4 regions of the Hoeflea sp. 108 genome follow, and region 4 is predicted to be linked to each of the others. Evidence: riboswitches for the same ligand, from Rfam matches in the RefSeq annotation. Region 4 holds a riboswitch; each other region holds the start of a gene.
What was found. A riboswitch is a leader RNA that binds a small molecule or an ion and turns the genes downstream of it on or off. The one in region 4 is predicted to bind cobalamin.
Positions count from the first base shown of each region.

Region 1: linked by a shared signal. The riboswitch ahead of B015_RS0114660 (DUF1636 family protein) and the one ahead of bluB (5,6-dimethylbenzimidazole synthase) in region 4 are both predicted to bind cobalamin.
Region 2: linked by a shared signal. The riboswitch ahead of B015_RS0112385 (ribonucleoside-diphosphate reductase subunit alpha) and the one ahead of bluB (5,6-dimethylbenzimidazole synthase) in region 4 are both predicted to bind cobalamin.
Region 3: linked by a shared signal. The riboswitch ahead of B015_RS0112405 (aromatic ring-hydroxylating dioxygenase subunit alpha) and the one ahead of bluB (5,6-dimethylbenzimidazole synthase) in region 4 are both predicted to bind cobalamin.

Region 1 covers NZ_KB890024.1:2,946,820-2,954,740, reverse strand. Annotated here, with positions in the region: gene B015_RS0114670 (cobaltochelatase subunit CobN) at 1-903, opposite strand, end outside; gene cobW (cobalamin biosynthesis protein CobW) at 918-1,955, opposite strand; gene B015_RS0114660 (DUF1636 family protein) at 1,952-2,356, opposite strand; cobalamin riboswitch at 2,424-2,630, opposite strand; gene B015_RS33585 (NADAR family protein) at 2,960-3,289, shown strand; gene B015_RS0114650 (winged helix-turn-helix domain-containing protein) at 3,310-4,500, opposite strand; gene B015_RS0114645 (NADH-quinone oxidoreductase subunit A) at 4,844-5,209, shown strand; gene B015_RS0114640 (NADH-quinone oxidoreductase subunit B) at 5,200-5,781, shown strand; gene B015_RS0114635 (NADH-quinone oxidoreductase subunit C) at 5,788-6,393, shown strand; gene B015_RS0114630 (NADH-quinone oxidoreductase subunit D) at 6,403-7,593, shown strand; gene nuoE (NADH-quinone oxidoreductase subunit NuoE) at 7,594-7,921, shown strand, end outside.
Region 2 covers NZ_KB890024.1:2,512,771-2,520,691, reverse strand. Annotated here, with positions in the region: gene B015_RS0112385 (ribonucleoside-diphosphate reductase subunit alpha) at 1-2,243, opposite strand, end outside; cobalamin riboswitch at 2,350-2,560, opposite strand; gene B015_RS0112380 (HNH endonuclease) at 2,968-3,867, shown strand; gene B015_RS0112375 (OsmC family protein) at 3,978-4,400, shown strand; gene B015_RS0112370 (hypothetical protein) at 4,474-5,079, opposite strand; gene B015_RS0112365 (ClbS/DfsB family four-helix bundle protein) at 5,342-5,890, shown strand; gene B015_RS0112360 (MarC family protein) at 5,955-6,584, opposite strand; gene gyrA (DNA gyrase subunit A) at 6,880-7,921, shown strand, end outside.
Region 3 covers NZ_KB890024.1:2,521,425-2,529,345, forward strand. Annotated here, with positions in the region: gene B015_RS0112390 (ribonucleotide-diphosphate reductase subunit beta) at 1-1,061, shown strand, start outside; gene B015_RS0112395 (hypothetical protein) at 1,052-1,300, shown strand; gene cobF (precorrin-6A synthase (deacetylating)) at 1,297-2,055, shown strand; cobalamin riboswitch at 2,130-2,340, shown strand; gene B015_RS0112405 (aromatic ring-hydroxylating dioxygenase subunit alpha) at 2,448-3,710, shown strand; gene B015_RS0112410 (hybrid-cluster NAD(P)-dependent oxidoreductase) at 3,716-4,807, shown strand; gene B015_RS0112415 (hypothetical protein) at 4,804-5,079, shown strand; gene ssb (single-stranded DNA-binding protein) at 5,339-5,914, opposite strand; gene B015_RS0112425 (sugar isomerase domain-containing protein) at 6,155-6,949, opposite strand; gene B015_RS0112430 (GntR family transcriptional regulator) at 6,970-7,710, opposite strand; gene B015_RS0112435 (ROK family protein) at 7,707-7,921, opposite strand, start outside.
Region 4 covers NZ_KB890024.1:3,835,822-3,843,742, reverse strand. Annotated here, with positions in the region: gene B015_RS0119090 (DUF459 domain-containing protein) at 1-879, opposite strand, end outside; gene B015_RS0119085 (lytic murein transglycosylase) at 968-2,194, opposite strand; gene galU (UTP--glucose-1-phosphate uridylyltransferase GalU) at 2,444-3,331, shown strand; cobalamin riboswitch at 3,399-3,582, shown strand; gene bluB (5,6-dimethylbenzimidazole synthase) at 3,630-4,346, shown strand; gene B015_RS0119070 (outer membrane beta-barrel protein) at 4,535-6,211, opposite strand; gene B015_RS0119065 (KpsF/GutQ family sugar-phosphate isomerase) at 6,399-7,397, shown strand; gene B015_RS0119060 (NfeD family protein) at 7,555-7,921, opposite strand, start outside.

The DNA.
Region 1 (7,921 bases), 890 kb from region 4:
ACGGGTGGTGGCGACGATGACCTGGAACACCGGCACGCCGGCCCGGTCGAACAGCGTTTCCGCGCCCGGCTCGGCGCCGGCGGCGAAGGCGGTCGCGGTAATGATTGCGGCGGGGTGGAGTTCGACCAAGGCCTGCTCGACGAAGGCGAGGGAAGCCTTGTCCTTGAGGCTGGAGACGAAGATCGGTGCGGGACGCAGGCCCTCTGCTCTCAATGCTTCGACCAGTGCGTCGATCGGTGCGACGTCGGCGGCGAGCAGCATCGAGCGGTAGAAGAGGATGGGGATGAGAGGGATGGGCGAAGGATCGCTTTCATTGCCAGCCGAAAAGCCCTCGATGTCACTGAGGATGCCTTTCGCCGGATCATAAAACCCGGCCTTGGGTACAGAAACCGGCGCATCGGCTTTGGTTTCCGTGCCCGCCAGCCCGGCCAGCCTTGCGACCAGCGCCTTCATGTTCTCAGGTCCGCCCTCGCGGAAATAACCGAGCAGGGCGTCGAGTTCGGTCCGCGGCAGCGTCGACGCTTCGATCAGCCTGAGATCCTCGTCGTGGCTTTCGCCGGGCAGCAGCGCCAGCGCGATGCCTTTTGCGCGGGCAAGAGCCGCGAGCTGGTCGCAGCCGTAGCGCCACCAGTCGTGGCCGCCGAGGATGCGGACGAGGATGACCCTGGCGTGGCCAGCCACGCTGTCGATCCAGAGGTCCACCGACATCGGATGGCGGAGGTCACGCAGGCTGGCGAGCCGCATCGACGGCAGGTTTTCAGCATCCGCCTTCCAGGCGTTTGCCAGGCCGGCCAGGTCGCTGTCGGTGAAGGACAACGCCACCACATCCGCAGGCTTCTGCCTGAGGTCCACTGGCTCGATCAAATCGTCGAGCGAGGCGGATGTGGTGGTGAGGATGTGCATCCAGGCTGTCCGGTTCAGCCGACCAGGATGCGCTCGATGGCCAGGCGGTCGAGGCCCTTGAGGCCGATCACGACCAGGCGCGAGCGGCGGTCGTCCTCAGCGCTCCAGGCGCGGTCATAGTAGTGGTTGACGCGTGGGCCGACGGCCTGGACGAGCAGGCGCATCGGCTTGCCGCCGACATCGACGAAGCCCTTCACGCGCAGCACGTTCTCTTCTTCGGCGGCGGTGGCGACGCGCTTGGCCAGTTCGTCGGGGTTGGCGATCGAGGGGATCTCGATGACGAAGGTGTCGAAATCGTCGTGCTCGTGGTCGAAGGCGCCGTCGTGATGGGTCTTGCGGTTCTCGATGTCGTCCTCGACGGCGAGGCCGAGGCCGAGCAGCACCGACGGGTCGACCTTGCCATGCGCCGACGGCACGATCTTGACGGCGCGGGCGAGATGCTCGCCGACGATGGCGCTGGCGCGAGCGTGGCCGGCTTCGTCGAGCAGGTCGCTCTTGGACAGGATGATGAGGTCGGCGCAGGCGACCTGGTCCTCGAACACTTCCTCGACCGGGTCGTCATGGTCGAGCGAATCATCGGCAACGCGCTGGGCGGCGAGGGCCTCCATGTCGGAGGCGACCTTGCCTTCGGCGAGAGCCGGGCCGTCGACAACGGCGATGACGCCATCGACGGTGACGCGGCTCTTCACCGATGGCCACTGGAAGGCCTGGACCAGGGGCTTCGGCAGAGCGAGGCCCGAGGTCTCGATCAGGATGTGGTCGACCTTCGGCGTGCGCGACAGAATCTGGTCGAGGGCTGGGACAAAATCGTCGGCGACGGTGCAGCAGATGCAGCCATTGGCCAGTTCGACGATGTTTTCTTCGGGGCAGGCGTCGACGCCGCAGCCTTTCAGAATCTCGCCGTCGATGCCGACATCGCCGAACTCGTTGACGATGATGGCGAGACGCTTGCCCTTGGAGTTCTCAAGGATGTTGCGCAAAAGCGTGGTCTTGCCGGCGCCGAGAAAGCCGGTGACGACGGTGCAGGGAACGCGTTCGACGGAGGCGGTCATGTGTCTTCCTTGATGAGAGCAAGTGGTGGGATGCGCGCGACGAGGCCGCGCTTGAGGCTGTCGGGACGGCCGCGCCATGGGATCAGGCCGTCGGTCGAGGTGGCGAAGAGCCTTGCGCCGGTGACGAGGTCTTCGCCCGACGTTGTTGCGAGATCGCCGAAGACATAGCTCCATGAACCGTCGCGGATCAGCGCCGCGCTGAGGCGGCGCTTGCAGTTGCCTAGGCACTCGACGGTACGGACGGCGATGGCGCCCTCGGCAGCGAGGCGGGCGTGTTCGGCAAGTTTGGCGCCGGCGCGCGGATGGGCGTCCGAGCCGGTTTCATCGCGACAGGAGGAGCAGACGAGAATCGTCACCTCGGAAACGCGCGTGTCGGCGTCACCGCCGGATGCGTCTCCAATTTCGACCGAGGAATTGTCGTCGAGTTTCAAATTCCAGGCTCCTTGCCTGGGACACCCGCCAGGCGATCGGATCAATGTTGCAGACGGCAGGTCTCCTGGCTCGCGAGTCGTCGCCTTCGCACCGCCTTCCCGGGAAAACATCCCAGTGGTTACCGGCCTTGGCTCGTCGCTTACAGTTGCGGGGACAGCCGCGGATTTGACGCCAGAGCGCCGCACCGCATTCCCTCTTAGCCTTCGCCTTTGCGGGTGAAGGACCGTCTGGAGGCGATTTAGGCGGTGGCGAGGGGTGGAGTCAACGCGGCAGAGCGACAGCTGCCGTCGCAGGTGTTCTCTTGCAGGCCTATGGGTGCAGCGATTGACAAGCGCGGGCTGCATTTTCAAATACGTGCATGTATCGAAATCGCGCTCAGGTTGAAGAGGCATATCTCGCTCAGGCGAATATGCAGTTCCTGTTTTTCTGGGGACACCAGCCGTCAAAGGACGGGACAATTACCTCGTCTTGCCTCAGTCAATGGTGGGCAGCCTCGTTTCTCGTCGATGGCGTCGGCTATCCAACTGCCGAACATTGGATGATGGCTGAAAAGGCGCGCCTGTTTGGAGATCATGAAATCGCGTCCAGGAGGTGCTGGAAGTCCAAAACAGGTCAAGCAGTTCGGCAGAGAGGTGCGGGGGTTCGACGCCACTCTCTGGGACCGTGAGAAAGGTCGCATCGTAGCGGCAGGCAACAAGCACAAGTTCGGACAGAACCCGGCATTGCGCGACTTCCTGCTCTCGACCGGAGACGCCATTCTGGTCGAGGCAAGCCCTGTCGATGCCGTATGGGGCATTGGTCTTGCCGCCGACGAGGAGCGTGCAGGCGATCCGCTCCGGTGGCGCGGAGAAAATCTCCTGGGGTTTGCACTCATGGAGGTGCGCGACGGACTGCGCGGCTGAGTTGCCGGCACGTCCAGACGTCACATGGCCATCGCCGCCAATGCCGGTCCGAGGTCGCCGGCAGGCGTCACCTCGATGCGTTCGAGGCCGAGCCAGCCACGCATCTGCTTCAGCTCTTCGTGGAGTTCGGCTGCGGTTTCGGGCGGAGCGCAAGGCTCGCCATAGGCCGCATGGACACGGAGAATGCCGGCCGGGCGGTCGGCCTTGAGGTCGATGCGGGCGACGATGCGTTCGCCGAGCAGGAAGGGCAGCACGTAGTAGCCGTACTGGCGCTTTTCGGCCGGCGTGTAGATCTCGATGCGATAGCGGAAATCGAACAGCTGTTCGGCGCGCGTGCGTTCGAACACCAGCGGATCGAAAGGCGCGAGCAATGCACGTGCCTGCACCTTTCGCGGGATTCGGGCATCTGCATGCAGATAGGCCTGCCGGTCCCAGCCTTCGACGCGCACGGGAATCAGTTCGCCCGCCTCGACCAGTTCCTCGAGACGGCCCTTCATGTCGGCAGGGGACAGGCGGAAATAGTCGCGCAGGCAGATGGCCGTGGCGACTCCATGGGCGCGGGCGGAAATCCGCAGCAGCTCGCGATGCGCATCCGATGCCTGCGGGGCAGGGCGGCTGTAGATGTCTGCGGGCAGGACGCGTTCGGGCAGGTCGTAGAGGCGCTCGAAGCCGCGGCGCGAATGGGTGGTGATGCGGCCGGCCCAGAACAGCCATTCGAAGGCGTGCTTTTCACGGCTCCAGCCCCACCAGCCGCCGGAGCCTTTTGCGCCTTCTATGTCGGAGGCGGCGATGGGGCCGCGATCGACCACCGTTCGGAATATCTCTTCGATATAGGTTTTGTTCTCGCGGCCGAATTTTGCCAGGCCGCCATACATGCCGTCCTCGGCCCGCGCCATGCGCCAGCGCATCAGCGGAAAGGTCTCCAGCGGCAGCAGCGAAGCCTCATGGGCCCAATATTCGAAGAGCATGCGCTTCCTGGGCTGCATTGCGTCGTCGAGCACGGCCATCGGGTAGGGGCCGAGTCGCGAATAGAGCGGCATGTAGTGGGCGCGGACCACTGCGCTGACCGAGTCGATCTGCAGCAGGCCGGTGCGGTCGAGAACGCGCTGGAGATGACGTCGGGTGATCGCGCCAGTGGGGCGCGGATCGGCAAAACCCTGGGCTGCCAGAGCGATGCGACGGGCGGTGGCGAGGGAGAGTTTCTCTTTCATTGCGGCAAGCTATCGCAGTCTCGGAACGGGTGACGCAAGGGCAGTGGAATCAGTTCTTGCTGCAGATGCTAGCAGGGCTGCGGGTTCGGACTTGTCAGGAGAGTAAAGTGGAGTAAAAGACGAAGGAAATCAAACAGGAGCCACATCGGCAGGATTTTGGTCCAGCGGTGGGCTTTGCCCCGTTTTGGACAAGGTTGGGCTTGCTTCGCCGAACCGCCTGCGCTAACCGTCGCCGCATTGCAGCACGACCGTTTCGTCAGGGCAGACGAGAATCCGTCGCGCTTCCGGAAACGGACCCCGTGCTGTAAGTCTGGGTGGATTGGCCACCAACGGAATTCGCAGCATGAACGCTCTCCTGAGTTCGTATCTGCCCATCGTCATCTTCATCGGTGTGGCGCTCGTAGTCGGCATAGCCCTTATCGTGGCGCCCTTCCTTGTCGCCTACCGCAGTCCCGATCCGGAGAAGCTGTCGGCCTACGAGTGCGGCTTCAACTCCTTCGACGATGCGCGCATGAAATTCGACATCCGGTTCTACCTGGTGTCCATCCTCTTCATCATCTTCGATCTCGAAGTGGCGTTCCTGTTCCCGTGGGCTGTGTCCTTCGGCCAGATCGGCATGCTCGGCTTCTGGTCGATGATGATCTTCCTGGCCGTGCTGACCATCGGCTTCATTTATGAGTGGAAAAAGGGAGCGCTGGAATGGGATTGAACGACGCCTCCGGCACCCTGATCGCGCCGAAGCCGAAAGGCATCATCGATCCGAACACCGGCAAGCTCATCGGCTCCGACGACGCCTTCTTCGGCGATCTCAACAACGAGCTGTCCGACAAGGGGTTCCTCGTCACCTCGTCCGAGGCGCTGATCACCTGGGCGCGCACCGGCTCGCTGATGTGGATGACCTTCGGCCTGGCCTGCTGCGCCGTAGAGATGATGCACATCTCGATGCCGCGCTATGACGCCGAGCGTTTCGGCATCGCGCCGCGCGCTTCTCCGCGCCAGTCGGACGTGATGATCGTCGCCGGCACGCTGACCAACAAGATGGCGCCCGCGCTCCGCAAGGTCTATGACCAGATGCCGGAGCCGCGCTACGTCATCTCGATGGGCTCGTGCGCCAATGGCGGCGGCTACTATCACTATTCCTATTCGGTGGTGCGCGGCTGCGATCGCGTCGTGCCTGTCGACATCTATGTGCCCGGCTGTCCTCCGACCGCCGAAGCGCTTCTCTACGGCATCCTTCTTCTCCAGAAGAAGATCCGCCGCACCGGCACCATCGAGCGGTGATCCCAAATGAGTGAAGCCCTCAAGGACCTTGCCGCCTATATCGCGGAAAAGCTCGATGCGGACATCGAGGAAAGCGTGCTCGCCTATGGCGAACTGACGCTGACGGTGAAGGCCGCCGACATTGTCGACGTGATGACCTTCCTGCGCAATGACGTGCAGTGCCAGTTCGTCTCGTTCATCGATGCGGCCGGTGTCGACTATCCGCAGCGCCGCAAGCGCTTCGACGTCGTCTACCACCTGCTGTCGCCGCGCCAGAACCTGCGCATCCGCGTCAAGGTCAGCACGGACGAGGACACGCCTGTGCCGTCGATCACCTCGGTCTATCCGGGTGCCGACTGGTTCGAGCGCGAGGCCTACGACATGTATGGCATCCTGTTTTCGGGCCATCCCGACCTGCGCCGCCTTCTGACCGATTACGGCTTCGAGGGGCACCCGCTGCGCAAGGACTTCCCGCTCACCGGCTTCGTCGAAGTGCGTTACGACGACGAGCAGAAGCGCGTCGTCTACGAGCCGGTCGAGCTCAAGCAGGAATTCCGCAATTTCGACTTTTTGTCTCCCTGGGAAGGCACCGAATACGTGCTGCCGGGCGACGAAAAAGCCAAGACGAATTGAGGCGCCGAAATGGCTGAAACCTCCGTCCGCAATTTCAACATCAATTTCGGCCCGCAGCATCCGGCAGCGCACGGCGTGCTGCGCCTGGTGCTCGAGCTCGACGGCGAAGTCGTCGACCGCGTCGATCCGCATATCGGCCTTCTGCACCGCGGCACCGAAAAGCTGATCGAGCAGAAGACCTACCTGCAGGCCGTGCCTTATTTCGATCGTCTCGACTATGTCGCGCCGATGAACCAGGAGCATGCCTTTGCTCTCGCGGTCGAGCGCCTGCTCGGCATCGAGGTGCCGAAGCGCGGCCAGATCATCCGCGTGCTCTATTCTGAGATCGGCCGCATCCTGTCGCACCTGCTCAACGTCACGACGCAGGCGATGGACGTGGGCGCGCTGACCCCGCCGCTGTGGGGCTTCGAAGAGCGCGAGAAGCTGATGGTGTTTTATGAGCGTGCCTGCGGCGCGCGCATGCACGCAGCCTATTTCCGGCCTGGCGGCGTCCACCAGGACCTGCCGCAGAAGCTGGTCGAGGACATCGGCAAGTGGATCGATCCGTTCCTGCAGACGGTGCAGAACCTCGACGACCTGCTCACCCCCAACCGCATCTTCAAGCAGCGCAACGTCGACATCGGCGTGGTGTCGCTCGACGATGCCTGGGCCTGGGGTTTCTCGGGCGTGATGGTGCGCGGTTCGGGCGCTGCCTGGGACCTGCGCAAGAGCCAGCCCTACGAATGCTACCCGGAGATGGAATTCGACATCCCCGTGGGCAAGAACGGCGACTGCTACGACCGCTATCTCATCCGCATGGAAGAGATGCGCCAGTCGGCCAGGATCATGCGCCAGTGCGTCGATCTTTTGCTCGGCAAGGAGAGCACGGGCCCGGTGTCGAACATCGACGGCAAGGTTGTGCCGCCGAAGCGCCAGGCCATGAAGCGGTCGATGGAATCGCTGATCCATCACTTCAAGCTCTACACCGAAGGCTACCGCGTGCCTGCCGGCGAGGTTTATGCAGCCGTCGAGGCGCCGAAGGGCGAGTTCGGCGTCTTCCTGGTCTCCGACGGCACCAACAAGCCTTACCGCTGCAAGCTGCGCGCACCGGGTTTCGCCCATCTCCAGGCGATGGACTTCCTGTGCCGCGGCCACATGCTTGCGGATATCTCGGCCGTTCTCGGCTCCCTCGACATCGTGTTTGGTGAGGTCGACCGCTAAATGTCAGTCCGCCGTCTCGCAGAAGCCAGCGTCCAGCCCGCGTCCTTCGCCTTCAACAAGGCGTTCACGTCGCAGGCCAAGACCTGGATCAAGAAGTACCCCAAGGGCCGCGAACAGTCGGCCGTCATTCCGCTGCTCATGCTCGCGCAGGAGCAGGACGGTTGGGTGACCAAGGCTGCCATCGAGCACGTCGCCGACATGCTCGGCATGCCCTATATCCGTGCGCTTGAAGTCGCGACCTTCTACACGCAGTTCCAGCTCAAGCCGGTGGGCACGCGCGCCCATATCCAGGTGTGCGGCACCACGCCGTGCATGCTGCGCGGCTCGG
Region 2 (7,921 bases), 1.3 Mb from region 4:
GCCTCCCAGTCGAGTGTGCAGGATGCATCCATCTCCACGCTTGGGCGTGCCTCCTCCAGCAGACGGATGGAATCGACGGGCAGGATGCCCTTCGACCACAGCGAACCTTCGAAAGTCGGATAGCTGCCTCGCTCGGCGGCAAGATCCACCGAGGCCGAGATGGCGTGGTAGCTGATCGCTTCCATGCTCTGGTCGGCGAAGGCGATGGCAGCATTGGAAGCGTATGGGATGCGCAGCGCCTGCAAGGCATCCTGGAAGCCCATCAGGCCGAGGCCCACGGGGCGATGCCGGAGGTTCGAGCGGCGCGCCTCGGGGATGGTGTAGAAGTTGATGTCGATGACATTGTCGAGCATGCGCATGGCCGTGCTGACGGTCTTGGCCAGGCGTTCGAGGTCAAGGCCCTTGTCTGTCACGTGGTTGGCGAGGTTGACCGAGCCGAGATTGCAGACCGCGACCTCGTCCTTCGACGTGTTGAGCGTGATTTCGGTGCAGAGGTTCGACGAATGCACCACGCCGACATGGCCCTGTGGCGAGCGGATGTTGCAGGGATCCTTGAACGTCACCCAGGGATGCCCTGTCTCGAACAGCATGGTCAGGATCCTGCGCCACAGATCGACGGCACGAACCTTGCGGTGAACCTTGATGCCGCCGCTTGCCGCCTTGGCCTCATAGGCTTCGTAGGCCGTGCGGAACGGTTTGCCGTAGAGGTCGTGCAGGTCGGCGGTCTCGTCCGGCGAGAACAGCGTCCATTCCGCATCCGCCTCGACGCGCTCCATGAACAGGTCGGGCACCCAGTTGGCGGTGTTCATGTCATGGGTGCGGCGACGGTCGTCGCCTGTGTTCTTCCTGAGGTCGAGGAACTCCTCGATGTCGATGTGCCAGGTCTCCAGATAGGCGCAGACCGCACCCTTGCGCTTGCCGCCCTGGTTGACGGCGATGGCCGTGTCGTTGGCAACCTTGAGGAAGGGCACGACGCCCTGGCTCTCGCCATTGGTGCCTTTGATGTGGGCGCCGAGGCCGCGCACCGGGGTCCAGTCATTGCCGAGTCCGCCGGAATATTTGGCGAGCAGGGCGTTGTCCTTGATGCCCTTGAAAATCGCGTCGAGATCGTCGCCGATGGTGGTGAGGAAGCAGGACGACAGCTGAGGCCTGAGCGTGCCCGAGTTGAACAGGGTAGGGGTCGAGGCCATGAAGTCAAAGGAGGACAGAAGGTCGTAGAATTCGATTGCCTTGGCATCGCGGTCGATCTCCCTGATCGCCAGCCCCATGGCGACGCGCATGAAGAAAGCCTGCGGCAGCTCGATACGCTTGCCCCTGGTGTACAGGAAGTAGCGGTCGTAAAGCGTCTGCAGGCCCAGGTACTGGAACAGCAGGTCACGCTCGGGCTTGAGGGCTGCGCCCAGCCGGACGAGATCGAAACGGCCGAGCTCAGGGTCGATCAGATGGGCCTCGATGCCGGCGGCCACGAACTCACCGAAGTAGGAGGGATAGCGCTCGGCCATCTGGTCCTGCGTAGCCTGCTCGGGGCGGCCGGACACGAAGCTCAGCGCCTCGCGCCGCAGGCGATCCAGCAGCAGCCGCGCCGAGACGAAGGCGTAGTTCGGTTCCTGCTCGACCAGAGTGCGCGCTGCGAGGATCGGTGCCAGCGACAGTTCGTCCAGCGTGATGCCATCATAGAGATTGCGCCGAGCCTCGGTGAGAATGGGCGCTGCCGCTACCGCCTCCAGTCCCTGGCAGGCGTCCTCGACGATGTGCGACAGCCTGATATCGTCGAGCGGGGTAAGAGTTCCGTCGTCGAGCCGGACCTGAAGCGAGGGAGAGGGCAGCGCCGCGATCTCCTTCTCGGCCTGCCGCTCCTTGGCGCGCTCTTCTCGATAGAGCACATAGGCGCGGGCCACCTTGTGATGACCGCCGCGCATCAATGCGAGCTCTACCTGATCCTGCAAGTCCTCGATGTGGATGGTGCGGCCTTCGCCGACCCGGCGCGCCAGCGCAGTCGACACCTGCTCGGTGAGTTCCTCTACCACGTCATGGACACGGCGCGATCCGGCGGCAACCGAGCCTTCGACTGCAAGAAAGGCCTTGGTCAGCGCCACGGTGATCTTGGTCGGATCGAAGGGCGTGACTCCGCCATTGCGGCGGATGACGCGATAGGCAGGTTCTGCCACCGTCGTGTCTTTTCTAGGATTGGAAACAGGGATCGCAGCGATCCCGTTGGAGGTCTGTGTCGAAGTCGCCGGCATCTCTATCCCCGTGGCGTTGCGGACGGGGCTTGCCGGGAACGCTGCTGGACGCAAAATGCCATCGGCCATGCGACTGCAAGCGCACCGCCGGGACACCCCGCCCGAGGTTCGATCAATCCGTCACGGCAGGTCTCCTGGCTCGCAGGTCATTACTTACGTCGGCCTTCCCGATGCGATCGCATCAGTGGCGTTATTCGACGCAAGCTCACTGCTTACAGTTGCGGGGGCAGCGTCGGCATTCCCTTTCGAGGCACCGACTTCCCTCTTAGCTCCCGGGCCGAAATCGACTCGGAAGAACCACGACTTGTATATTTAGTGGTGAAATAACGGGGATGGTCAATATGTGGGTGCTGAGGAATTCGTGGATGATGCTCAACGCAATGTCCATCTGGACCGAGAAACGTCCATTGAGCTGGACAAGCAGGCCCCCACGGGGCAACTGGCGCGACCTCTTTGTCGATCGCTTGCCCGGCTACTCTGTTGAACAGGAGCCATGAATCGGCGCTGTCATCTGTGATGTTTGGGGTGTTGTGAAGAGGCTGCAGCGAAAGGCATGCACGACGCCCCTATGCGTTGACCTCGCTGCAGGGCCCCGATGCGCCTGTTATCGGGTAGTTCCGAGCGGCGAAATCGAGATGCCCCTCTGGCTGATCTTTGAGAAAACCTGCGACAATTCGAAGATTTTCAGATCGCAATTCCCGGATGTTCGCGCTACGGAAGGCCTATGGGGTATGGGGTCTTCATTCACAGGTCGGATTCGATCTACGACGATAGTCCGGCGGAGCGCTATCAATTTCCTTCGCAGTACTTCGGCAGAGTTCAAGCCTGCGTCGGTGACTGGATCATTTATTATGAACCTCGCAAGGTGGCTGACACCAAAGGGTATTTTGCTGTTGCCAGGGTCCAGCAGGTCATAAACGATCCAAGTGTTCCAGGTATGTTCTTGGCGATCATCGAGCCTGGCAGCTATCTCGATTTCGCGAGACCGGTGCCGTTCTCCAATGACGCGGGCGTGATTGAGCGCGGTCTCTTGAACGATGCCGGCGCTATCTCGGGGCGAGCGCAATCTGCTGTTCGAGCACTGTCACCGAGCGACTTCGGTCGGATCGTCAGCCTCGGATTGGATCAGGCGGAGCCACTACTTCCGCGCAATGACCCCGAATTGTCTGTCGACGGCTTCGCGGAGGAGCAGACGCCGTTCGTTTTCGAAGAAGCCCGGGAGCGGACGTCATTTCTCAGTTCGCGCATCGTGCGCGATCGCGTTTTCCGGCAGGTGGTGTTGCGCGCCTATGACGAGCGCTGTGCGGTCACCGGACTAAAACTCATCAACGGCGGGGGACGCGCTGAGGTCGAAGCTGCGCATATCCGACCGGTGGAAGCCAGCGGTCCCGATGTCGTGAGCAATGGCATTGCGCTATCCGGCACTGCGCACTGGATGTTTGACAGAGGGCTCATCAGCCTGTCGGATGAGCTTGAGATCCTGATTTCCCGACAAGCGAACGACGCCGATGGCATTCGCGGGATTATCAATCGTACCGGGCGAGCGCTTGTGCCGACGCGCGGGTCGGATCGGCCTCATCCGCACTTTCTGCGATGGCACAGAGAAAACTGCTTCAAGCACTGAGCGTACGAGTAACCGCTCTGTGCCTTGCGCATCGATATCCGCCGCGCTAGCTGACGATAGAGTCTGCGGTTGTTGCCTGCTGGCATTTTTTGATTGGGAAGGACGTCTTCGTGAAAGCACGTGTGAAATGGGTCGAGGATCGCACCTTCGTTGGCGAGTCCGGCAGCGGACATAAGCTGGTTCTCGGCACCTCGCATGGCGCGGAAGGCCGGACGCCGGGCCCGAGCCCGATGGAACTGGTGCTGCTCGGCACTGGCGGCTGCTCGGCCTATGACGTCGTCCATATCCTTGAAAAAGGCCGCGAGGCGGTCGAGGACGTGGTGGTGGAAATGGATGCCGACCGCGCCGAGACCGAGCCCAAGGTCTTCACCAAGATCCACATGCACTACATCGTCAAGGGCAAGAAGCTGTCGTCCGACAAGGTCAAGCGCGCCATCGAGCTGTCGGTCGAGAAGTACTGCTCGGCTTCGGCGATGATGGCCAAGACGGCCGAAATCACCCATGATTTCGAGGTCATCGACACCTCGAACTGAGCGATTGCCGGATGGATCGCGGCCGGGCCGTGGCGTTTCGGGCGCAGCTTGATCAGACCCGGCCGGTGCCTGTCTAGAGCAGCTTTATCCAGTCATGACCGGGGTGCGTTGCCCCGAGGCTGGCTCCCAGCCAGTCGCGTTCGGCCTTCTCCAGTTTTGGCAAGGCGGTACGGAAGTCGAACTCATCCTTGTCACGCTGGTGCTTGGCCTTGAGCAAGAGGATCGCCGCAGCCTTGAGATAGGGGATGCCGGTGTCGGTGACGCCGACCATCTCGGCGCGGGGGCGGACAATCGACTGGTTGCGCTTGCAGACCCAGCTTTCCGGCGTGCCCGGTTCGACCATCATGTCGACGCGCCAGCAGTTATCGGCAACGTCCAGGCACCACACCTGCGAAATCGACGCCGGGATGGTGCTGCCTTCGGGCAGGTATTCGACAATGCCGCCGCCAGCGGTGAAAAAGGCGACGCCCTTCAGCGCGCTGCGAAAGATCGGCAAGTCCTCGCGCAGGACGGTGAATTCGAGATCCTCGTGATCGCGGGTCTGGTGTCCGTGCCAGAGGTCGAGGGCCCAGCCGCCGACCACGCACCAGGGCCTGTCGACCCCGGTCAGCCGCGCCGCCAGCTCTCGGGGATGCCAGGTGCACCAGGCATCGTGGTCGGGAGCTTCTGGGTGTTTCATGGCAGCGGATCCTTTGAGCCGATGACCTAGCCCATAGATCCGAAAATCGGAATCGATTTTCGGATAGCATGCTTCTCGGCTTCGAACGCTTCGAATGGCCACGGCTCGTCAGCTGGCGGCGCTCCAGCCGCCGGCACACTTCGCGGACCATCAGTCTGCGCCAGCGCGCAAGTGCTAAAGCTTGCGGTCGGCCAAGGGCGATGCAGCAGGTGGTATGTCTTGGACGGCAACTTCGAATCGCGCGGGCAGGCAAAGTTGAAAGATGAGTGTTCCAGATAACAAGGCCGAGTTGCTTGAGGCGATCGACAGCAGCTTCGGCAAGTTGTGGCGCGACCTGGCAACGGTGCCGGAAGCGCTGGCCGGCGAGGTTTCGCTGGAAGGTCATGCGAAGGGCACCATCATGAGCGTGCGCGACCTCGTCGCCTATCTGATCGGCTGGAACGAGTTGGTGCTGAAATGGCATGAACGCCGCCGCGCCGGCCTCGCTGTCGATTTCCCCGACACAAGCTTCAAGTGGAACGAACTCGGCAGGCTTGCCGGGAAATTCTATGCAGACCATGCGGGACTGACTTGGTCGGCCCTGCTTGAGCGCCTGGCGGATGCGAAGATGCGGATCGTGGCGCTGGTCGAAGAATATTCGGATGCCGAGCTTTATGGCGCACCCTGGTATGAAAAATACACGATGGGTCGGATGATCCAGTTCAACACCTCGTCGCCCTATGCCAATGCACGTGGCCGCCTGCGCAAATGGCAAAAGGCGAGGGTGAAGCCTGACATCGCCGCGCTGAAACGCGCTGCGGTCGCGGTCTGACCTGGGCTAGCCTGCTGCTCAAGAAAACGGCGCAGGGCATCGCGGCCCGTCGTGCAGCCAGGGTCTACATCGCCACCAGTTCCTTGATGCCGTCGGCGACGAACTGGACGGCAAGGGCTGCAAGGATGACGCCGAGCAGTCGCGTCAGGATCGAGCGGCCAGTCTGGCCGAGGAAGCGGTCGATGCGCTCCGCAAGGATGAAGACCAGATAGGTCAGAGCCAGGCAGGCGAGGATGATGAGGACCAGCGCCAGCTGGCCGGTCCAGCCGCTGAAGGAGCCCGACAGCAGCACGGTGGCCGAAATCGCGCCCGGACCGGCGATCAGCGGGATGGCGAGCGGGAAGGCGGCGATGTTGTGGATGTGGTCGCGGGTGATGGCGACATCCGAAATCTTCTCCTTTCGGTCCTGCCGCTTTTCGAAGACCATTTCGAAGGCGATGAAGAACAGCAGGAAGCCGCCCGCGACGCGGAAGGCGGGCAGGGTGATGCCGAAAACCTTGAGGATGGCGGCGCCGGCAATGGCGAACAGGGCGAGCACGGCGAAGGCAATGACGCTGGCGCGGATTGACACCTGAACGCGCTGCTCGCGGTTCATGCCGCGTGTCACCGCCAGGAAGAGCGGCGCCAGACCCGGGGGGTCGATGGTCACGAGGATTGTCACGAAGGCATTGAAAACAGTGTCGAAAAGCGTCATTCGGCACCTCCCCGTCGCACGCAGGCTAACCCGGCCGCAGTTGCCGCGCCAGTGCCAAAATCGGTCATGCAGCGGCCATTTTTGCCGGTTTTGCCAGCTTCCCCAACGGCATCTCGTGGCAACCGGGCACAATGGCGGCGAGAATATGACGGACATGTCGCCGCAATGTTGGAAGCCTAAGCTATCCATTTGAAATGACGTGCAAAATCAGCGTTGGAAAAGCGCCGCCGAAGTTGGTCTTCACGGGCGCGATCCTATATAAGGGGTAAATGATTCCCAACATGCGTGATCAAAGTTGACCGACCAGAAATCACCGCGTGGACCTGACGGTCCCTCCGGCATCGAGCCAATTTCCATCATCGAGGAGATGCAGCGCTCCTACCTCGATTACGCCATGAGCGTGATCGTGAGCCGTGCGCTGCCCGACGTGCGCGACGGCATGAAGCCGGTGCATCGGCGCATCCTCTACGCTTCGCATGAGAGCGGTTACCACTGGAACCGCAAATATGTGAAGTCGGCGCGCCCCGTTGCCGACGTGATGGGTAAATACCATCCGCACGGCGACGCCTCGATCTATGATGCGTTGGTGCGCATGGCCCAGGACTGGTCGATGAGCGTCACGCTCATCGACGGGCAGGGCAATTTCGGCTCGATCGACGGCGATCCGCCTGCAGCGATGCGCTACACCGAAGCGCGCCTGACCAAGGTCGCCCACGAACTGCTCGAGGACATCGACAAGGATACGGTCGATTTCCAGGACACCTACGACGCTTCGGGGCAGGAACCGCGCGTGCTGCCGGCACGCTTCCCGGCGCTGCTGGTCAATGGTGCCGGCGGCATCGCCGTCGGCATGGCGACCAACATCCCGCCGCACAATCTGGTCGAGGTCTGCAACGGCGCCATCGCCGTCATGGAGAACCCTGGTATCGACCTGCCCGACCTGATGGAGATCATCCCCGGTCCGGATTTCCCGACCGGTGGCCTGATCCTTGGCCGCTCGGGCATCTACAATGCCTATTCGACCGGGCGTGGCTCTGTCGTCATGCGCGGCAAGGTCAATATCGAACAGAGCCGCGGCGACCGCGAAGCGATCATCATCACCGAAGTTCCCTATCAGGTGAACAAGGCCTCGATGATCGAGAAGATGGCCGAACTGGTGCGCGACAAGCGCATCGAGGGCATTTCCGACATCCGCGACGAGTCCGACCGTCAGGGTTATCGCGTCGTCATCGAGCTCAAGCGCGATGCCAATGCCGAGGTGATCCTCAACCAGCTCTATCGTTTCACACCGCTGCAGACGTCGTTCGGCGCCAACATGGTGGCGCTCAATGGCGGCA
Region 3 (7,921 bases), 1.3 Mb from region 4:
CATCGGCCGAAGCCACTGGGCTTGGCGTGATCGAACGTGGCGGCGCGCGCGTGTCGGTCGACGACAAGCGCATGATCAATGCCCGTGCGGATGTGAACCAGCTGCTGCCGCTGAAATATCGCTGGGCCTGGGAAAAATACCTCTCAGGCTGCAACAATCACTGGATGCCGACCGAAGTGTCGATGCAGGCCGATATCGCCTTGTGGAAGTCCAAGGACGGATTGACCGAGGACGAGCGGCGCATGATCAAGCGCAATCTGGGCTTCTTCGCCGCATCGGAGTCACTGGTCGCCAACAACATCGTCCTGGCGATCTACCGCCACCTCACCAACCCCGAATGCCGCCAGTACCTGCTGCGCCAGGCCTTCGAGGAAGCGATCCACACCCACACCTTCCAGTACATCGTCGAAAGCCTCTCCCTGGATGAGGGCGAGCTGTTCAACATGTACCGCGAGGTAACGTCGATCACCGACAAGGCCGCATGGGCCCTGAAACACACGCAGTCGCTTGACGATCCCGAGTTCAGGACCGGCACGCCGGAATCCGACCAGGCATTCCTACGCGATCTCGTCGCCTTCTACGTCATCTTCGAGGGCATGTGGTTCTACACGGGCTTCGCCCAGATCCTGTCGCTCGGCCGCCGCAACAAGATGGTCGGCATCGCCGAACAGTACCAGTACATACTGCGCGACGAGAGCATCCACCTCAACTTCGGCATCGACGTGATCAACCAGATCAAGCTGGAGAACCCGCATCTGTGGACCCGCGCCTTCCAGGAGGAAGTCCGCAGCATGGTCAAGGATGCGGCAGACCTCGAGGCAGCCTATGGGCGAGACACGATGCCTCGCGGCTTCCTTGGGCTCAATGCTGCGCTCTGCGAGCAGTACATGCACTTCATCGCCAACCGCCGCTGCGCCCAGCTCGGTCTCGCGCCGGTCTTCGCTGAAACCGACAATCCGTTCCCGTGGATGTCGGAGGCCATGGATCTCAAGAAGGAAAAGAACTTCTTCGAGACCCGCGTCATCGAATACCAGAACGGCGGAGCGCTGGCATGGGACTGACGCTCGGACGCCGGCAAACGGCACGGACCGCAAAACCGCTTCCGCAACCCGAGGAGGTCCTGATAGCCTGGTTGATGGCGCAGCCTGACGGCAGCGACCTGACAGCTGCGGTCAACATGGAGATCCGTCGTCTTGACGGCTATCGCGGCCCGCATCCCGGCCCCAACCGCTTGAAAGAGCTGTTTATCGAACTCGGTCGGGAACTGGCGGTCTCCCACATTTCCGGGAGGCTCCAATGAGAAGGAAGGTGCTGATCATCGGCATCGGTGCGGGCAATCCCGACTTCGTCACCGTTCAGGCGGTGAACGCCATGAACAAGGTCGATGTGTTTTTCATCCCGAACAAGGGCATCGGCAAGCAGGAGCTTGCCCGTGTCCGGCGTGAGATCCTTGAGCGTCACGTGCGGGACCGCCCCTTCCGAACCGTAGAGTTCAAGACACCCGAACGGCGCGCCGGCGACGACTACGAGCAGCTGGTGTCCGACTGGCATGAAGAGGTCGAGGCGACATACGGCAAGCTGGTCATGGAGGAACTGGACGCGTCGCAGACCGGGGCATTCCTGGTCTGGGGCGATCCGACCCTCTACGACAGCACCATGCGCATCCTCGATCGCCTCAAGGACCGCGGTGATTTCGAACTCGACTATGAGGTCCTTCCCGGCATCAGCAGCATTCAGGCGCTGGCGGCCCAGCACAAAGTCGCCTTGTGCGACATCGGGCGCTCGATCCTGATCTCGACCGGGCGTAGCATGGGCGAAGGTTTTCCCAACAATGCCGACAGCGTGGTCATCATGCTCAATGCCGAGAAGACGTTGCGGCAAGCCGACGGCGATCTCGATGTCTATTGGGGCGCCTATGTCGGCATGCCGGAAGAGGTTCTCATCTCGGGCAAGCTCAAAGAGGTGATCGACGACATCGAGCGTGTCCGCAACGAAGCGCGTCGCGCCAACGGATGGATCATGGACGCAGTGCTTGTGAAGCCAGCAAGCACCTGACGGCAACATGGCCGCTGTCGTCTTTGCATTCCGCCGATGTCGCTTTCGCGGCTTTGTCAGCGATGCTTCCGTGATCTGATCAAGATGTTCAAGGTGCCCGCCGGCGAAGTGGTCTGCGGGATAATTGGGAAGCCGGTTAGATCCCGGCGCTGCCCCCGCAACGGTAGCGAAGCTTGACGTCTCGACGGGAGAACCACTGGGCAAATGCCTGGGAAGGTGTCGGGACAGTCCTCAACAAAGGACAGCTTCGGAGCCCGGAAACCAGCCTCGAATTCTTTCAACCGACTGATCGCGGTGGGCGGTCAAGAGGCAGAGCGTCCGGGCATTTGAACCCGCGCGATCTTCCCCTCCATACCACCAGTTCAGTCCTTGTACCGCTAGCGAGGACGGACATGGACACGCGCAATGAAATGCTGAAACTCATCCGCGAACGGCGCGATGGCTTCAGCCTGCAGCAACCCTTCTACATCGACCCGGAGTTCTACAAGCTCGACCTCGAACTGATCTGGTATCGAGACTGGCTGTTCGTCGGCCACGACTGCGAGGTCGCCAAAGCCGGAAGCTTCTTCACCGTCCAGATAGGCGACTATCCAGTCGTCATCGTACGCGGACGCGATGGTCAAATCCGCGCCTTCCACAACTCCTGCCGCCATCGCGGCAGCCGCGTCTGCACCACGGAAAAAGGAACGTCGGCGCGACTGGTCTGCCCTTACCACCAATGGACCTACGACCTCGACGGCAAGCTGGTCTTCGCCCGCCAGATGGCAGAGAACTTCAACAAGGAGGACTTCGGGTTGAAGCCCGTCGCCTGCGAAAGCGTCGGTGGCTACATCTTCATCTGCCTGGCCAAGGAGCCGGCCGACTTCCGCCCGTTCCGGTCACTGATGGAGCCGTACTTCGCTCCCCACAATCTGGTCGATGCCAAGGTCGCTTTCGAAGCCACCATCGTCGAGAAGGGCAACTGGAAGCTGGTCTGGGAGAACAACAGGGAGTGCTATCACTGCGCGGCCAACCATCCTGAGCTGTGCAAGACCTTCCCCGAAGCTCCAACCGTCACCGGGGTTAACGGCGCCGAAAGCGATCCCGACATGCTTGCGCATTGGTCGCACTGCGAGGCGGCAGGGCTGCCCTCGCGCTTTCGAATAGACGACGAAGGACAATACCGCGCCACCCGCGCCCCGCTTCTCGGCAAGGCCGTCAGCTACACGACTACGGGCAGGCGTGCCGTGCGCAAGAACCTGTCCGACCAGGTCGCGGCCGACCGCATCGGCACGCTGTTGCTCTACCACTATCCGACGACCTGGAACCATGTTCTAGGCGATCATGCCGTCACCTTCCGCGTATTGCCGATCAGCACAACGGAAACGGCAGTCACCACCAAATGGCTGGTGCATAAGGACGCGGTCGAAGGTGTCGATTACGACTTGAAGGAGTTGACCCATGTCTGGACCGAGACCAACGACGAGGACCGCCGCATCGTCGAGGAGAACGCCTTCGGCATCAGGTCGCCGGCCTATGAGCCCGGGCCATATTCCGAACATCACGAAGGCGGCGTGATCCAGTTCGTCGACTGGTATGCGCGCTTCATCGAACCACGGCTCGCCGACGGGCAAAAGCCCGCCCTGCGCAGCGTCGCCAGAGGGAGTAGGTCATGAATGCCATGAGCGACCCCGCCCTCTATCGCCACCTCGACGAGATGACCCCGTGGAATGATCGCCTCCAGGTGCTGGAGGTGATCGGTGTGGTGGATGAAGCACCTGATGTGAAGACTTTCGCCTTCCGTTCGGATGCACAGACCTGGTTTCGCTACAAGCCGGGCCAGTTCGTGACGCTGGAACTGCCGACACCGGACGGTCCGCTCTTGCGGACCTACACGCTGTCGTCGTCGCCATCGCGACCGTTCTCCATCGCCGTCACCGTCAAGGCGCAGGCAGGCAGTACAGGCACGCGCTGGATGTTCGACAACCTCGTCCCGGGCTCGCGCCTCAAGGCGTTTGGTCCGGTCGGGAACTTCTCTCACCACAACCATCCGGCGGCAAAATACCTGTTCATCTCGGCCGGCTCCGGCATCACGCCGATGATGTCGATGCTGCGCTGGCTCAACGACTGCGCCCCATGGACCGACGTTGCCTTCGTCAACTGCGCCCGCTCGCCCGACGAGATCATCTTCCGCAAGGAACTCGAACTCCTGGGCAGCCGCATGCCGGGCCTGTCGCTCGGATTCATGATCGAAGAGCGGTCGAGCCGCGAGAGCTGGTTCGGCCATATGGGGCGGATCGATGCCGTCAGGCTACCGCTGCTCGCGCCAGACTTCCGCGATCGCGAGATCTTCTGCTGCGGACCCGACCCGTTCATGCGTGCAGTGCGCGACATGTTGCAAGCGGCGGGCTTCGACATGGCGCACTATCACCAGGAAAGCTTCGGCACGCCTGTCGCCGAAGTGTCGCCGATCACCACCGCCCCGGGAAATGAAGACGCAGAAGGCAGCACCGCGTTTGCCATCAGCTTCGTCGGTTCTAATGTGGACGGCCGCTGCGCCGCCGACCAGACGGTGCTGCAAGCTGCACGTGCCAACGGCGTTCGCATTTCTGCTGCTTGTGAGTTCGGTCTGTGCGGCACGTGCCGCGTCAGGAAGATCTCCGGCGAAGTCGCCATGAGCCACAATGGCGGCATCCTAGACGACGAGATCGCCGAGGGTTACATCCTCGCCTGCTGTTCCAGACCGCTGTCAGCACTGGAATTGGAAGCATGAGCGCGAGCGACGAACGGGCAAAAGTCACCGCGCCACGCAAGAAGATAGACGGCCAGTTGATGGCCGCCATATCGCCGCTGCCGCCGCCGGAGGAGGTGTTCGTGGACTGGCTGTTGTCGGTGCCCCACGGCATCAGCATCGAGGCGGCAGCGCGACGGCAGCTTGCCGTGATGGATCGGCGAGCGCTTCCCAACTCCGATGTCCAGGTACTTCGTACGCTTCTCGCCGCAGTCGCAGGTCGTAGCCACTGCCGACCGATGTTCAATCCTTGAAGCTTCCGCCACTGTTTCGGCTGGCGAAGGTTTTGTTTTGGCCTAGCCGAGCGAAGGCATATCCGCGGCAGGCCGAAGTTCCGTATCCACCGCGATCTGACAAAAGTAGCCCGCGTTCACGCAGCGTTTGCACACAGTTAAGATGTACCGCCCCGACTGAAAGAGGGCGGAACTCGCTTCGCGAAACACGCAAAGAAAAAGGCGTTGAGAAACAACGCCTTATCTCAAAGAATATTGATGTTAAGTGGAGTATTCCGGATCAGAACGGAATCTCGTCGTCGAGGTCACGCGAACCGCCGCCGCCCTGGCCACCGCGATTGCCGCCGCCGCCACCGCCAAAGCCACCACGATTGCCGCCGCCATAGCTGTCGGTCGGGCTCGACTGACCGAAGTCGGAACGGCCACCGCCGCCGCCACCGTAACCACCGCCCTGGCCGCCACCATAGCCGACCTGGCCACCGCCGTAGCCGGCGTCACCACCCTGGCCGCGTGCGTCGAGCATCTGCAACTCACCACGGAACTTCTGCAGCACGATTTCGGTGGTGTAGCGCTCGACACCGTCCTTTTCCCATTTACGGGTCTGGAGCTGGCCTTCGATGTAAACCTTCATGCCCTTCTTCAGGTACTGCTCGGCGACCTTGGCGAGATTGTCATTGAAGATGACGACCTGGTGCCACTCGGTCTTTTCCTTGCGCTCGCCCGAATTCTTGTCGCGCCAGCTTTCCGAGGTCGCGATCCTCAGGTTGACGACCGGCTCGCCTGAATTGAGACGGCGGATTTCAGGGTCGGCACCCAGATTACCGACCAGAATGACCTTGTTGACACTACCTGCCATGACACCGCTCCGCGCTTATCCGAAACCAAAATTCCAAGAAAATGTGAGGGCGCACACTAGCCCAAAGCACGCTCCGCCCGCGCCCCCTGCCGACGGAAAACCACATACCGTCCACAAGTCATTTTTGTTCTTATTTTGTTCTATCGCTAATGGCGGTAAATGGCAAGAGCCAGTCGCACCAAATGCAAGCGGGCCGCCCTTTCGGACGACCCGCCAGCATTCTGACGTCAGGAGCAGGGCTTATGCCTCGCCCTGCATGCGGTCCTTGAAGAAATCAAGATGCTTGCGCTGCGCCTCGATCATCTTCTCGCGATAGATGCCGTAGATCACGTCGGTGTCGTGCAGCGTTACACCCTCGATTGTCGGCGAGGCGAAGGTCGGCAGTTCGATGCCGCGGTCGGCGAGCTTTTGCGCAGTACGCGCGATCAGCTCATGCGTCATGATCATGGCAAGCACCGTCGACGAGCCGGCCACCGGGCGGCTCCAGCCCTTCACCGGCACGATCGCGTCCTCGATCGGCGAGGTCGTGTCGATGACGACGTCGGCGGCATCGGCCAGGCGCTTGCCTGAGGAATGGCTTGCCGGCTTGTCCAGATTGTTCTTGCTGGTGATGGCGACGACAAACAGTCCGCGTTTCTTGGCGTAGAGCGCCGTGTCGATGCCGGAAGCGTTGCGGCCGCTATGGCCGTAGATGATGATGGAGTCGCCGGGGTTGAGCGGCTGGTGGTCGAGGAATTTTTCGGCGTATTTCTCGGTGCGCTCCAGCCACAGAAGCTCACGCACGCCGCCCGAGCCCAGCACGTTGTGCCACATGACGCGCGGGTCGGTCAGCGGATTGAAGCCGACATAGGAGCCATAGCGCGGAAACGCCTCCTGGCATGGCAGCACCGAATGGCCTGAGCCGTAGAGATGCACCAGCCCCTTATTGGCAAGCGTCTCGGCGAGCCTTGCCGAGACGGTTTCGAATGCCGCCTCGTTGGCGCTCGCTGCCCCGTCTATGAGCTTGGCCAGCCGGCTGATGTAGGAAGTCGTCATGGGAAAAACCTTTCAGATGGTCAGAGATGGAGAACGGAACGGATTTCGTAGCGGTCGCCGCGCATGGTTGAGACCGTGAACTCGAACGGGCCGGAGCGGTCGAAGGCGATGCGCTCGACCATGAAGGCGGGACTGCCGGCGGCAAGCTGGATCAACTCGGCATCCTCGGGCTTGACCTCGCCGATGCGATAGATCTCGCGCGCCTCCTGGGGCACGATGCCATAGCTCGCCTTCAGCGTCTCATAGAGCGATGAGACGCCAGCCGCAGTGTCGAGCAGGCCCGGAACGCGCGCCGCCGGCAGATGCGCCGTCTGGATGCCGATGGGCTGATCGTTGCCGAGCCGGAGGCGGCGCAGCCGCAGCACAGGCGTGCCCTCCTCGATCTCCAGCGCGCCAGCCACCTGGGCATCAGCAGGAATGATCCGAGCGTCGAGCAGCCTTGTGCCCAGGTTGAGGCCGAGATTGGCCATCTCTTCGGTGAAACTGGTCAGCCCGCGCACGCCGGCAATGACGGTCGGGCTGCGCACGAAGGTGCCACGCCCGTGCTCGCGGCTGAGCAGACCGGAATCCTCAAGGTTGCGCAGCGCGTGACGCACGGTGATGCGACTGACACCAAGCAGGTCGCACAGCCGCTCCTCATTGGGGATCTGCGCGCCCGTCGCCCATTCGCCCGACGAAATCAGCGTCCGCATCGCTTGTTCGGCCTGATGCCACAGCGGTTCCGGCCGGCTGCGGTTGGGTTTCGCGAAATTTCCACTCATCGGATTTCGTCCCACTGTTGCCCCCGCGCCCCGGCGAATGCCGCACCGACAAGGCTCGCGTCCCTGCCGAAATCACCCATCTCGATGCGCACGTTCCGCAGATGCGGTGGCAATTGCCTCTCCATCGCGGTCCTCACCATCGGCACCAACACATCGGCGGCTTCGGCCACGCCGCCGGCGAAGATCACCGCCTGCGGGTCGAGCAGCGCCA
Region 4 (7,921 bases):
GATGCCTGGGGTGATGCCGAGGATCTTATCCAGCGGCTTTTCGGCATAGAAGGCGAGCTTGCGCTTGCCCGCCTTGGTGACGTTGATGCCGTCGTCGGAGCGCAGGCGCACGGGCTGGCCGTTCATGTCGGGGCCGGAAGTGACGAAGGCACCGCTTTCATCGACGAAGCCGTCCCAGACATCGACGAATTCGCTGTTCGCGGCTTCTGTCGCGGCGCGGTAGACGTCGTTGAAGGCGAGCATGTCGGTGCTCATCTTGGACGATTTGAAGGCAGGCATGCCGACCCAGAGGAAGGGCACCTTGGTGTCGGACAGCGCCTTGGCCAGCGTCTCGGCGCGGCTGGTGTACTCCTTCATCCAGGCGGTGCTCATCGGCGGTTCTCTGTTGTCGCCGACACGCATCTGCTGACGGTCGTTGGAGCCGAGCATGACCACAACGACGGCAGGCTTCTCCTGCTCGATCAGTATCTTCGCCTGCTCGGGCCAGTTGTAATAGTCGTCACGCACCAGACCCGACGAACCGCTCGTCTTGTCGATGACGCGGACCTTGGCGTTCTCGCCAAAAACGGTGGTCAGGCCCTCGGCGATGCCGGCGCCGAGAAAATCGCCGATGACGAGGATGGTGCGGGCGTCCGCCGCCTTCTCGACGACAGGCACAGCCGGCTGTGCCGGCTTGGCCGGCGCACCGGCAAGCCCTTCCTGGGGCTTGCGCGGCGCTTTGCGGACCTTCTTGGGCGGCGCGGCCTGAGGCTCTTCGAAGATGTAGGGATCGACGCGCGGCTCACGGCGCGGCATGAACAGGTCGCGCAGCGACCAGCGCCGCAAGATGCCGTCCTGTGCGAAGGCGGGGGTAGGGGCTGCGACAGGGATGGCGGTCATGGCGACCGCCACCGCAAGCAGTGGCATCGTCAGGCGCAGAACGGCTTTTTTCGAGCGACGCGACGATGCCAAACGCAACCTCCGGTGGCTATTTCTTTCGCAGCCATTTGAGCACTTCCATGCTCGGATGGCCGTCCTCCGTCAAGCCCAGCTGTGCCTGAAACGCCTTGATTGCGGAGCGCGAGCCCTCGCCGATCTTGCCGTCGGCCTTGCCGTCATAATAGCCGTGAGCCGACAGGCGCTTCTGCAACTCCTGCTTCTCTTCGAAGCTGAGCTTGGTGAAGGGCCGTTTCCAGTCCTGGACAAGACCACCATAGCCGGCGATTTCGTCGGCAAGAAGGCCCACGGCCAGCGCGTATTTGTCGGCGTTGTTGTAGCGCTTGATGACCTGGAAGTTCTTGGTCATCAGGAAGGCGGGACCGCCGCGGCCGTCGGGCACCTTGAGGGTGGCGACATCGGAGCCGCGCTTAAAGGCCTTGCCGTTGGCGCGCTCGACGCCGAGTTCCGCCCACTTGTCGAGCGTCATCGAGCCCGACGGGAACTTTCGGCCCTCGGGCAGCACGACCTCGTAGCCCCAGGTCTTACCGCCTTGCCAGCCGTTCTTCTTGAGCAGATTGGCAGCGGTGGCTAGCGCATCCGGCACCGAGTTCCAGATGTCGCGCTTGCCGTTGCCGTCGGCGTCGACTGCGTAGGCCTGGTAGCTGGTCGGGATGAACTGGGTGTGGCCCATCGCGCCGGCCCACGAGCCCATCAGATGGCTCTCGTCAATGTCGCCACGCTGCAGGATCTTCAGCGCCGCGATCAACTGGGTGCGGGCATATTTCGAGCGGCGCTCGTCGCCATAGGCAAGGGTCGCCAGCGAGCGCACGACATTGCGCATCACCTTGTCGTTCTTGAGAATCTCGCCGTAGTTCGATTCCATCGACCAGATGGCGAGCAGCACGTAGCGGTCGACGCCGTAGCTGGCCTCGATGCGGTCGAGCCACGGCTTCCACTTGCGCGCCATGGCGCGGCCGACCTCGATGGACTGGTCGTGGACGCGGTTGTCGAAATAGTCCCACACGGGTGCGGTGAATTCGGGCTGGAAGCGCGCTTTTTCAAGCACTTCCAGGTCGGCCGAGGTGACGCCTCGGAACGCACGGTTATAGGTCGACGCTGAAATGCCGTTGTCGGCGGCGACGGCGCGGAAGCCAGCGACCCAGCGTTCGAAGCCGGCCTCGGCCGAAGCCTTGCCCGCAGGCAGCAGCAGCGCGAGCGACAGGCCGGCGATCGTGGCAAATCCTGCCAGGCTTCTGGCGGTCTTGCGAAGGGGCATTCTTTCCTCCTGGAAGAGTTCGGAAAGTCGATTCATCGCCGATGCCGGTTATCAATCAGTTTACCATAGTCCCCCTGGGGACCTAAAAGCCGTGGGTCGGATTGTCCCCCGAAGGCCCAACACAATCAAGATCGCGTGATCTCGGCCTTGCTCGTGCCACCCCATTGTGCCAACGCGTTCAGTATTCTTCAATTCAGGCATGAGAATGTTGTGCCTGATATCGATTTTTCTCTTTCGGACGACCGCGCAATGAAAAGAGTTCGCAAGGCAGTATTTCCCGTCGCAGGCCTGGGCACCCGCTTTCTGCCGGCCACCAAGTCTATCCCCAAGGAGATGCTGACGGTCGTCGACCGTCCCGTCATCCAGTATGTCGTCGACGAGGCCCGCGAGGCGGGCATCGAGCACTTCATCTTCGTCACCGGCCGCAACAAAGCGGTCATCGAAGATCACTTCGACGTCCAGTTCGAGCTCTACGATACGCTTGCCCAGCGCGGCAAAAGTGATCAGCTGGAGCGGCTGCAGAAGCTGCAGCCGGCCCCGGGCCAGACGTCGTTCACCCGCCAGCAGGTGCCGCTCGGCCTCGGCCATGCTGTATGGTGCGCGCGTGAACTGGTCGGCGACGAGCCTTTCGCGCTTCTCCTTCCCGACATGATCATGCAGTCGGAAAAGAGCTGCATGCGCGAGATGGTCGAGCTTTATGCCGAGACCGGCAACAACATCATCGCCGTGCAGGAATGCGACCCGGCCGAGACGCACAAATATGGCATCGTCGGCAAGGGAAAGGCCGTTCATACCGGTTTTGCCATCGACGGCATGGTCGAGAAGCCGAAGCAGGGAACGGCACCGTCGAACCTGTTCATCAACGGCCGCTACATCCTGCAGCCGCAGATCTTCGAACTGCTTGCCAAGCAGGAGCGCGGCGCCGGCGACGAGATCCAGCTGACCGATGCCATGCTGAAGCTCGAGAAGTCGCAGCCCTTTTATGGCTATCACTATCGCGGCCGGACCTTCGACTGCGGCTCGCCGGAAGGTTTTGTCGAGGCCAATGTGGCATTTGCCCTGGCGCGCTCTGACATCAGCGGCCGCATGGCCGAAGTGATCGAAGGGCTTCTGGGCGAGGTGAAACCCAGCCGCTGAGCCCCGTCAATGTCGCCCGCGCGTCATTTTCGGGCGCGCGGCGCGGTGGCCAAGGGCCCGCAAGGCCTGTAGAACACTCCCGCCAGGTGCCCGCTCATGCGGGAGAATCGGGAACACGGTGAAACTCCGTGGCGTGCCCAGCGCTGTAAGAGGGACCGTATCGGCAAAAGCCACTGTCCGGCAGGATGGGAAGGTGCTGAAAGCGGGATGAACTCGAAGCCAGAAGACCGGCCCGGCAGAGATGGTCCACCGCATGGACAGGCGGGCGGACGCCGTTTCTATCGCAAGGGGACACGCGATGCCGGCCGCCCATGTTCAAACCGCCTGCGGCTCGTTCGATGCCGCGGCGCAGGACGCCGTCTACAAGGCCATCTTCACCCGCCGCGACGTGCGCAGCCATTTCCTGCCCGATCCGATAGACGACGTGGTCATGGCGCGCCTTTTGATGGCGGCGCATCACGCGCCATCGGTCGGCTTCATGCAGCCATGGAACTTCATCATCATCCGCGATGCCAAGCGCCGGGCGCTGGTGCGCGACCTGTTTTTCGCGGCGCGCGGGCAGGAGCTGCCGCATATTGTCGAGGAGAAGCAGGCACTCTATCGCAAGCTCAAGCTCGAAGGCATCTGCGAGGCGCCGCTCAACCTGGTCGTGACCTGCGATCGGGCACGCTCGGCCAACTCGCCGCTGGGGCGCTGGCACAATCCGGAAATGGATCTCTACAGCACTGTTTGCGCGGTGCAGAACCTCTGGCTGGCGGCGCGTGCCGAAGGCATCGGCATCGGCTGGGTCAGTATCCTCGACCGTGACGCACTGAAGGCATTGCTGGCGATCCCCGAACATGTCGTGCCGGTGGCCTATCTCTGCGTTGGCCGCGTCAGCGAATTCGCCGCGCGCCCAGATCTCGAGCGCCATGGCTGGGGCAACCGGCTGCCGTTGGCCGAGCTTGTCATGAGCGAAGTGTTTGCCGGCGAGGGGGAGCAGGGGGTGAAGGAGGCGGTGGCAGGATTGGGATGAGCGGGGCGGCGGGCGTTCTTGCGCTGCCGGGTGCTCGTTTTGGGGGCTCGCAGCTCCGGCCGTTCTGGACCGTCCCGACAACTTTGCCGGTCACGGCATGGATCCGCGACACTCTCCACTTGCTACGTCGAGGATGACGAATTGCGGGATGTGCAGGCGACACCAGTCGAAGCCGGCACGCTGAGACCCTAGCGCTGAACTTTCACGCCGACGAAGACGCTGTTGGTGGTGCTGTCGCGGTTGGAGAGCGTGCTGCTGAAGGTCTCGTGGCGCAGGCGTCCGGTGAGGCCGGTGTAGCGGTTGAGCCACCAGGTGAGGCCCGCCTCGGCACTGAGGGACAGATCATGGTCGGTCGAACCGGCGTAGTCGCGCCAGCCGATGCCGGCGGCGGCGAAGCCGGTGAGGTTGGCGCGCATCTGGCGCTCGACGCCGAGACGCGCCGCATAGAGTACTGAGCCGCTTTCGCCTGCCGACGTCGAACCTTCCAGCGAGGTGGTGCCGTTGAGGGTGACGATGGTGCCGCGCATCGGCGACCACCGGAGATCTGCGGCGACGGAGGCGGCGGAGATGCTGCCCAGCCTGTCGTCGTCAAAGGTCTGGCCGACCCAGCCGGCGGAAATCTCGCCGCCGAATTTCTCGCCCATGTCGATCTCGACGCCGGCAAGGGCGGCAAACTGATTTGCCGAACGCTCGAAGCCGGCGGTGTCGAACCTCAGGTCGTAGATGCGACGGCCGAACTGGATTTCGCCGAACGGGGTCAGCGCCGGCGACACCTCGTAGCCGATGCGCAGCCTGCCATTGTAGAGGGTCGAGTTCCTGTCCTTCTGCGACAGCGTGCCGCCACCCGACAGAGCGGCGTCGCCATAGCTTTCCTTGACGGCTTCGCCCGATATGCCGAAGCGCAACTTGCCGACATCCTTTTCCAGGCCGAGCGAGCCGCTGAAGGTTTGCAGGGTGGGGCGCTCGGCGGTGCCGATGATGACGACGGGCGAGGTCGCCGATTCCGGGCGGACATTGTAGCCGAGGCGGGCAAGTGCGCGCATGTCTTCGGCAAGATCGAGCTGGAGGCGGCCGTCGATGCCGCCGGTGACGTCCTTGACCTCCTGCCCGGACACCGACTTGCGGAAGTTGCCATAGGCATCGACGGTGGCCGAATGGCTGTCCCAGTCGGACGCCGCATTCAGGCGGAGCGTGGTTTCAGACAGGATCGCCGACTTTCCATCCGAACTCGAATCGGCGTTGGAGGTCGCGGTGACGCCCTGTTCCAGGCTTGGCTTGAGCACGAAGGTGCCGAAGCGGATGCCCGTCGGGTCGTAGGGATTGAGCTCGGGCTGCGGCTTGCGGCCTTCGATCGCTGCCTGGCGCGCGGATTCGGGGCCGTTGTCCTCGCGGCCCTCGAAATCCACCGTCTGCTGGCGCACGGTGCCGGTGGTGGTTTCATCCTGCTCGGGGGCAGGGGCCTTCTTCGGCGCGTTCGCCGGCTGCTGCCGGCCGGCGAGCTGCTCGCGCCGCGCCTTGGCCCGGTCGCGTGCCGTTGTCGGCGGCAGCGCCTGCAAGGGGCCCGCGTCGTTGGCGAAGGCATCGTCGGCATTTGGCGGTTCACTGAACAGGCTGGCCGAGGCGTTGGCCGGCTTGTCGGGCACCGCGCCGGGACTGGCCGGCTGGTAGTCCTCGGCCTGGTTCTGCGTGTCGGCGTCCGTTGCCTGGTCCTGCGATGCGTCAGCGGGACGCTTGCGCTTCAGAGGCTTGCCCTGGTCGTCGGTGACCGCGCCGCGCAGCCCGGCATCCTGGGCGTGGACCGGCCCGGCGCACAGCACCGCTGCCACACTTGCCGTTGCCAGCAAGGCGCAGATGCGCGCACCCAAGAGGTGCCCCCTATGCTCCGGCCTGACCCGTGCCATCGTACCCACTGCTTCGCCGGCGCGAACTGCGCCGTGCTTAGCAACTGGTAAATGGCCATGGTTAATGGAGTGTTGAACTGGCCCGCCCGGAAGGGAGGCCGAGGGGCAATATTGATGGACAGCCGGCGTATGACGCGCTAACGCATGCGCCATGCACGCTGGATCGCTGAAAAAAGAGCCGGACCCGCAGGCGTCGATCGCCTCGGCACTTCGTACCATCACCACCGAGCAGGCCGGTATCGCCGCACTCGTGGCGGCGCTCGAAGGCCCGCTGGGTGAGCCTTTCGCGCGCGCCGTGTCGGTGCTCGGCCAGCTCAACGGCCGCGCCATCATCACCGGCGTCGGCAAGAGCGGACATATCGGCAAGAAGATCGCCGCCACCTTCGCCTCGACCGGCACGCCGTCCTACTTTGTCCATCCCGCCGAGGCCATACATGGCGATCTCGGCATGATCACCCGCGACGACGCCATTGTTGCCATTTCGTGGTCAGGCGAAACCGCCGAGCTAAAGGGCATCGTCGGCTATTCCAGGCGCTTCTCCATTCCGCTGATCGCCATCACCGCCGGCGACGCATCGGCGCTCGCCAGGCAGGCAGATGTCGTGCTGTCGCTGCCGCGGTCGCCCGAGGCCTGCCCGCATGGCCTTGCGCCGACAACCTCGACGCTGCTGCAGCTCGCCATCGGCGATGCGCTCGCCGTGGCTCTGCTCGAGGCACGCGGCTTTACCGCCGATCATTTCCGCACCTTCCATCCCGGCGGCCAGCTGGGCGCCAGCCTGATGCCGGTGGGCGAACTGATGCACACCGGCGACCGCATGCCGGTCGTCACGGTCGGCACCAAGATGCCGGAAGCGGTGAGGATGCTGTCGCAGAAGCGCTTCGGCTGCGTCTGCGTCATCGATGCAGAGGGCAAGCTCGCCGGTATCGTTACCGATGGCGACCTTTCCCGCAATCTCGACCGCAACCTGGCTGAAACCCGGGTCGAGGAGATCATGACGACGCGGCCAAAGACGGTGCCCCGCCAGATGTTGGCGGGCGCGGCGATCGCCATGCTCAACGAGAACAATATCGGCGCGCTGATCGTGGTCGAGGGCGACCGCCCGGTCGGCCTCGTGCATTTCCACGATCTGCTCCGGATCGGCGCAGCCTAGCTTCCTCGATCCCGGGATATCCCGTTTGGCCTAGACCAAGGTCAGGCTAATCTGACTTCTTGCAAATGAGAACGCCCGGCACCCTCGTGGTTCGACAAGCTCGCCATGAGGGCCGTTGGGGCGGTTTCGACCAATTCGGTTCAGGCCTCGAACGGGCTCAGACCGGCTCCACCACCAGTTCCAGATCGGTGTCACCGGCGGCGACGACGCGCACCTGGGTGCCGACAGGCAGGTCGGGGCCGGAGACGCGCCATGTGGTGTCGCCGAGCTTGATGCGGCCACGGCCTTCCCGGATCGCCTCGGTCAGCGTCGCGGTGCGGCCGACCATCTGGGCGCCACGCTGGTTGAGAAGCGGCTGGTCGCTTCTTTCGGAGCTGTTGTTGGTGATGCGCTTGCCGAGATAGGCCGATGCCAGCGACAGGACGACGAAGGTAAGAACCTGGGCGTGCCAGGTCCAGGACGCCCAGTCCCACAGCTGTAGCGACAGCGCACCGACCAGCAGCGCGGCGATGCCGATCCACAGC